Regions from separate parts of the Sinomonas terrae genome, predicted to be linked through region 2. Evidence: riboswitches for the same ligand, from Rfam matches in the RefSeq annotation. Region 2 holds a riboswitch; the other holds the start of a gene.
What was found. Region 2 has a riboswitch for thiamine pyrophosphate ahead of thiC (phosphomethylpyrimidine synthase ThiC). Riboswitches for the same ligand answer to the same signal wherever they lie in the genome.

Region 1: it holds a riboswitch for thiamine pyrophosphate, as region 2 does, so the genes downstream of both, thiO (glycine oxidase ThiO) here and thiC (phosphomethylpyrimidine synthase ThiC) in region 2, are expected to answer to the same signal.

What each region holds. Positions count from the first base shown of each region.
Region 1 is NZ_JAKZBV010000001.1:1,294,169-1,297,570, reverse strand. It holds gene L0M17_RS06050 (thiazole synthase) at 1-148, opposite strand, end outside; gene thiS (sulfur carrier protein ThiS) at 156-410, opposite strand; gene thiO (glycine oxidase ThiO) at 407-1,624, opposite strand; TPP riboswitch at 1,621-1,754, opposite strand; gene thiE (thiamine phosphate synthase) at 1,769-2,470, shown strand; gene L0M17_RS06030 (prephenate dehydratase) at 2,467-3,309, shown strand.
Region 2 is NZ_JAKZBV010000001.1:1,734,061-1,737,462, reverse strand. It holds gene L0M17_RS08070 (hypothetical protein) at 1-45, opposite strand, end outside; gene L0M17_RS08065 (VOC family protein) at 158-1,051, opposite strand; TPP riboswitch at 1,179-1,286, shown strand; gene thiC (phosphomethylpyrimidine synthase ThiC) at 1,309-3,072, shown strand; gene ffh (signal recognition particle protein) at 3,178-3,402, opposite strand, start outside.

The DNA of each region.
Region 1 (3,402 bases), 440 kb from region 2:
AGGCCTCGAGTGCGTCGCCGAGGCCGTCGAGGCTCGGTGCCCCGCCCGTCCCCATGATGAGCCGCGACCCGAGGGCCACGCCGTCGACCACGAACGGATCGTCGGCGAGGAGCGGTTCCCTCGTGCCTTCTGCGGTGGTGATGGACATTCCCATGTCAGCCTCCTTGCATGGCTGTGACGAGCTCGACGGCGTCTCCCGCCGCGAGCGGGGTGGCGGCCCAGCGAGCGCGGGGCACGACCTCCGAATTGAGGGCGACGGCGACCCCCAGCCGAGCGCCGTCGGACGGGCGACCGTCGGGGCCGAGCGAGCGGCCGGTGGTCGCTGCGACGAGGTCGAGGATGCTCGATCCCTCGGTCAGATCACGACGCTCGCCGTTGACGGTGAGCGCAAGCGTAGGTGAAGCGTTCATGCGGTCCTTCCTGAGGCTGCAGAATCCCGTTGGGCCTGGTCCATGAACCTGTCGGGGCGGAACGCGTTCCAGCGTTCCTCGGTCGCGCCGTCGAGGATCTCCCGGCAGACCCGCGCGGCAGCTGGGGTCAGCAGTACTCCGTGGCGGAAGAAGCCAGTGGCGACGATGAGGCCGGGGATGTCCCCGCCGTCGTCCATCGCTGTGCCCTCGGAGGGCGACCGGACCCATCGCGCCGCGACGCGGCCCAGCAGCGGCGCATTGTCCGGCGTGCCAGGCCTCGCGCGGGCCGTCATCTCGTAGAGCTCGAGCTCCGCGACCGCCGGCACAAGCGACTGCGCATCCCGGAGGAGTTCGTACACCCCACCCGCGGAGACGCCCTCGGAGCCGTCCTCGCGTTGCGTTGCACCGATCACGACCGTCCCGTCCTCGCGGGGGACGAGATAGACGGGTTTGCCCCGCACGAGTCCTCGCACCGTGGCGGTCAGGAGGGGGCGGAGGTGCGGGGGGACGCGGAGTCGGAGGATGTCGCCGTGGACCGGCCGCAGCGGAAGCGGGACCGGCACGCCGTCGAGGGACCGGGCTTCGAGGCCGTTCGCCACGACTGTCTCCGCGGCACGCAGCTCCCGGCCGGTGGCCAAGCGCACGCCCACGACCCGACCGCCCTCCCAGAGGAGGCCCCGTGCCCGCTCGCGAACGACCCTTTCCTCGCCGAGGCGGGAAAGGAGGGCGGACAGGAGCCGGCGCGGATCCACTTGATGGTCGGCGGCGATTTCGAAGGCACCGGAGATCCCGGGGGCCAGGAGCGGTTCGAGCTGGCGCGCCTCACGCACGGAAAGCGAACGGACGTCGAGGCCGTAGTGCTCCTGTACTCTGCGGAGGTCAGCGAGCGCCTGCCGGTCCGCAGCGTCCGCCGCGATGCACAGCGTGGGGGTACGGAGATATCCAGCTTCGACGGCGAGGGGGCTTGCGAACTCCGGCCAGTACTCGGCGGACGCAATCATGAGGCCGAGGAGCTCTTCCTCCTGGTAGTGGTACTCGCTCACGGCGGCGAGCATTCCCGCTGCAGCGAAGCTTGCCCCCGAGCCTGGGGCTGGATCGACGACGACGACGTGCCGCCCCGAGCGCGCCGCCTCCCAGGCGATCCCGAGGCCCACGACTCCCCCGCCGATGACGGCGACGTCGGCCAGCTGGGCGTCGCCCCGGTACTCCTCCACGAAATCCTCGTCCTTCCCTACGCCGGTACAAGCCGGATCAGGTTCTTACGGTCGGCACAAGCCCTCTCAGCCCGGCTGGCGCTGCCTGCCCTCGGCAGGTCGTCACACGCGGGCTCCCGCAGTCGTGAGGTCTAGTCTAGTTCCATGCTTCTGACCGACGCCCAGCTTTACGTGTGCACCGACGCCAGGAAGGACCGTGGGGACTTCGCGTCCTTCATCGATGCGGCGTTCTCGGGCGGCGTCGACATCATCCAGCTTCGGGACAAGCAGATCGAGGCAGCCGAGGAGCTCGAGCTGCTCGAGATCCTCCGGGCCGCTGCCGAGCGTCATGGCAAGCTGTGGGCCGTCAATGACCGTGCGGACATCGCTCTCCTTTCGGGCGCCCCGGTGTTCCATGTGGGCCAGCGCGACCTTCCCCTCGCCGCGGCGCGTCGCGTCGTCGGGGACGGCGTCGCCGTCGGGCTTTCGACACATGCACCCGAGCAGGTTGATGCGGCGCTTGCCGCCACAGGGCGCGGTGGTACGGCCGACGACGGCGCCCTGGCCTACTTCTGCACGGGACCCCTGTGGGCCACCCCCACCAAGCCAGGCCGCAAGCCCGTCGGACTCGCGCTCGTCGAGTACGTGGCGCAGCGGACCGCGGAGGCGCTGGCCGCGGGGCGGCCGACGCTGCCGTGGTTCGCGATCGGCGGGATCGACCACGGCAACGTCCGCGAGGTGGTCGATGCTGGGGCGAGCCGCGTCGTCGTCGTCCGCGCCATCACCGATGCCCACGATCCCGCGGACGCCGCCGCCCGCCTCAAGGCCCAGCTGCCGGCCCTCGAAACCAGCGCGGCAACAGCGTGACCGTCGTCGCCTACCAGGGAGAGCCCGGCGCGAACTCGCACATGGCGGCGCTGGAAGCCTTCCCGGACGCTGACGCCCTTCCGTGCGCGACGTTCGAGGATGCCTTCGCGGCGGTCGACGGCGGCGAGGCGCAGTTCGCGATGATCCCGATCGACAACACCGTCGCCGGGCGCGTCGCGGACATCCATCTGCTGCTTCCCACGACGGCGTTGCAGATCGTCGGCGAGCACTTCCTCCGCATCCGGTTCAGCCTCATGGGCGTCGCCGGCGCGACGATCGAAGGGGCGCGGGAGGTGCACAGCCACGTCCACGCCCTGGCACAGTGCCGCGGGTTCATCCGGTCGCACGGCCTGGCTCCCGTCGTCGCGGGGGACACCGCCGGTTCGGCCCGCGAAGTGGCCGAATGGGGCGACCCGACCAAACTCTCGATCGCTCCTCCCCTCGCGGCCCAGCGTTACGGCCTCGAGGTCCTCGCGTCCGACATTGAAGACCACAAGCACAACACGACCCGCTTCGTGGTCCTCGCTCCCCCGCGCGAGTTTCCGCAGGCCGGCGACGGGCCCTTTGTCACGAGCTTCGTCTTCCGGGTCAAGAACATCCCGGCTGCGCTGTACAAGGCACTGGGCGGGTTCGCGACGAACGGCGTCAACATGACGCGGCTCGAGAGCTACATGGTGAACGGGAAGTTCGCCGCCACGATGTTCATGGTGGACGTCGAGGGCCACCCTGACGAGCCCCCGCTCGCGCGTGCCCTCGAAGAACTCGCGTTCTTCTCGACCGAACTCCGCCTTCTCGGGGTCTTCCCCGCGCATCCGCGGCGGTTCGGCCAGACGGCCTGACCCAGAGCGTTCTGTCCGCTCGCGGTGTGGGGGTCTAGGCTGGCGCTCGTGGGCTATCAAAACATCAGCCCGAAGGCGCGGCGAGCCACAACG
Region 2 (3,402 bases):
GTGGGTCGATACGAAGACTTCGGCGAACGGGTTGGGAGCTGACACAGTATCCCCCTCGATCGGACAGCCGCTGGGCCGGACCCCCGGCGGAACGGGCTGTGGGACGGGCAACGTGCCCGCGGAGACCGCGGACACGTTGAGCGTAACGCAGGAGGGGTCACGCTGCCACGGATGCCATGCGGATGCGATTGCGCCACGGATCCTCGAAGCGAAGCTCCAGCCCGGTGTGCTGCGTCGCCACTTTCGCCGTCTTGAGACGGTCCGCCGCAGCGAGGAGGTCGTCGCTGTCGGGAACCTGGATGAGGACTTCCCCGAGCCCCAGTGTGTCTTTGCGCGGACCCGCGCCGCGGCTGTTCCAGACGTTCATGGCCATGTGGTGGTGGTACTTGCCTGCCGAGACGAAGAGCGCCTGGCCATGCCATCCCGCCGTCTGCTCGAAGCCCAGGGTCTGCACGTAGAACCGGTGGGCCGTCGCCACGTCCCCAACCTGGAGATGGACGTGACCGACTCCGGCTGCAGCCTCGCTCTGCCCGGCCACGGCCTGCTCTGTCAGGTTGGACTGAAGGAAGCCTTGGGGCGGAAGTGGGAGGCTGTCCATGACGACCTGGTCGCCGTGCCACTCCCACGTTCCGCGCGGCTTGTCGAAATAGAGCTCGACGCCGTTGCCCTCGGGATCGGTGAAGTAGAAAGCTTCGGAGACCAGATGGTCGGCGCTGCCCGCGAAGAGACGCGGGTCATACTGCGCGGCGGTCGCGACCGTAGCCGCCAGATCCGAACGATTGTCGAAGAGGATCGCCGTATGGAACAGTCCGGCTTCGCCTCGTCCGGGGATCTGGAGCCCCGCCGCGGGGCTCAGGTGGATGATCGGGACGCCTTTGCGGCCGAGGTACACGCCTCCGAGGGATTCCGTGAGGGGCACGAGCCCGAGGGCGCGCTGGTAGTAGTCGAGCATGAGGCTCATGTCCCCGACCTTGAGCATGACGGTGCCCATGCTGAGATCGGCTGGAAGGAGATCCTGGCTCGGCGTGGAGAGGCTGGACGGCAGGCTCATTGTTGACTCCTCAGGTTGGCTACTGGTTCAAGGGTACTTTTAGTTGAACCTTCAATCAAGAACGGCTATTCCCGCGCGGATGACGAAGCCGTCCGTGCCTCTTCCTCGCCGATCTGCTAGCGTGCGTGACTGTCCACACGGGTGCCCTCGCAGGGGCTGAGATCAGGCTGACGCGGCCTGCGACCGTCGAACCTGTCCGGGTCATGCCGGCGTAGGAAGTGAGAGCTCCTTTGGAAAAAACTGTCAGCACCTCTGCAATCAGCACCACCTCTGCTACAACGGAGCAGCACCCAGCCCATTCCCTCGCGTTCGTCGAGGAGAGCGAGCACGGGCTCCGCGTGCCAGTTACCGAGATCGCGCTGGACGACTCCCCCAACGGCTCCCCCAACCCGCCGTTGCGCGTGTACCGAACCGCCGGCCCAGGGAGCGATCCCGTCGTCGGGCTTCCGGCCTACCGGGCCGCCTGGATCGAGGAACGGGATGACACCGAGGCCTACGAGGGCAGGGAACGCAACCTGCTCGACGACGGCCGCTCGGCGCTGCGGCGCGGGGCAGCCTCGTCGGAGTGGAAGGGCGCACGGCCTGTTCCGAGGCGAGCCAAGAGCGGGGGGCGTGTGACCCAGATGCACTACGCACGTCAGGGAATCACGACGCCCGAGATGCGCTATGTGGCCCTCCGCGAGAACTGCGATGCCGAACTGGTACGCAGCGAAGTCGCCTCCGGCCGCGCCATCATCCCGAGCAACATCAACCACCCGGAGTCGGAGCCGATGATCATCGGCAAGGCCTTCCTTGTGAAGATCAACGCGAACATCGGCAATTCGGCCGTGACCTCGTCGATCGCCGAGGAGGTCGACAAGCTCCAGTGGGCCACCAAATGGGGCGCCGACACCGTGATGGACCTCTCGACGGGTGACGACATCCACACGACCCGCGAGTGGATCATCCGCAACTCCCCCGTGCCGATCGGCACCGTGCCGATCTATCAGGCGCTCGAGAAAGTCAACGGGGACGCATCGGCCCTCACGTGGGAAGTCTTCCGGGACACCGTCATTGAGCAGTGCGAGCAGGGCGTCGACTACATGACGATCCATGCGGGCGTCCTGTTGCGCTACGTTCCCCTCACGGCCAACCGCGTCACCGGCATCGTCTCGCGCGGCGGGTCGATCATGGCCGGCTGGTGTCTCGCCCACCACGAGGAGAACTTCCTCTACACCCACTTCGACGAGCTCTGCGAGATCTTCGCCCAGTACGACGTCGCCTTCTCCCTCGGCGACGGCCTGCGCCCCGGTTCGACAGCGGATGCGAACGACGCCGCGCAGTTCGCCGAGCTGGACACGCTCGCCGAGCTCACGAAGCGAGCGTGGAAGTACGACGTCCAGGTCATGGTCGAGGGGCCGGGCCACATCCCGTTCCACCTGGTTCGCGAGAACGTCGAGCGCCAGCAGGAGCTGTGCGACGGAGCCCCGTTCTACACGCTGGGTCCGCTGGTCACCGACGTGGCCCCGGGCTACGACCACATCACGTCGGCGATCGGTGCAACCGAGATCGCGCGCTATGGGACGGCGATGCTGTGCTATGTGACCCCCAAGGAGCACTTGGGGCTGCCGAACAAGGACGATGTCAAGACCGGCGTCATCACCTACAAGATCGCAGCCCACGCGGCCGACCTCGCGAAGGGGCATCCCGGCGCGAACGAGCGTGACGATGCCCTCTCCAAGGCGCGCTTCGAATTCCGCTGGAAGGACCAGTTCTCGCTCTCGCTCGACCCTGCCACGGCCGAGGCATTCCACGATGAGACCCTGCCGGCTGAACCTGCGAAGACGGCCCACTTCTGCTCGATGTGCGGCCCGAAGTTCTGCTCGATGCGCATCTCGCAGGACATTCGGGACGAGTTCGGCTCCAAGGAGGCGCAGGAGGCCATCGCCGAAGAGGGGATGAAGCAGAAGAGCGCCGAGTTCCTCGCCCAAGGCGGGAAGGTCTACCTCCCGGAGACCATCTCCGTCGGTTCGCCGGACTAGCGGCGCCGGGGCAGGCCCAGGACAACGAAGGGGTCTACAACGCATTGCGCCGTCAGCTCTGCTGGGTTCACACCCCCGCGGAGCTGACGGCGCAAGTTCCGCTGTTTACTTCCCCAGGAACTTGTCGAAGCCCTTGGGCAGGTTGAGCGACGCCGGATCGAAGTCCTCGGAGGCCTGCTGGCCGAAGGAGGAACCCGCCTTGACCGCGTTCGACGCGCCGGCAGCGCGGCGCTGCTCGGCCTCGCGGAGCTGCTGAGCAGCCTTCGCGGGGTTCCCCGAGCGGGCCTTCTTCTTGTTGTTCTTGCCGCCGGGCTTGCGGGAGCCGCCGCC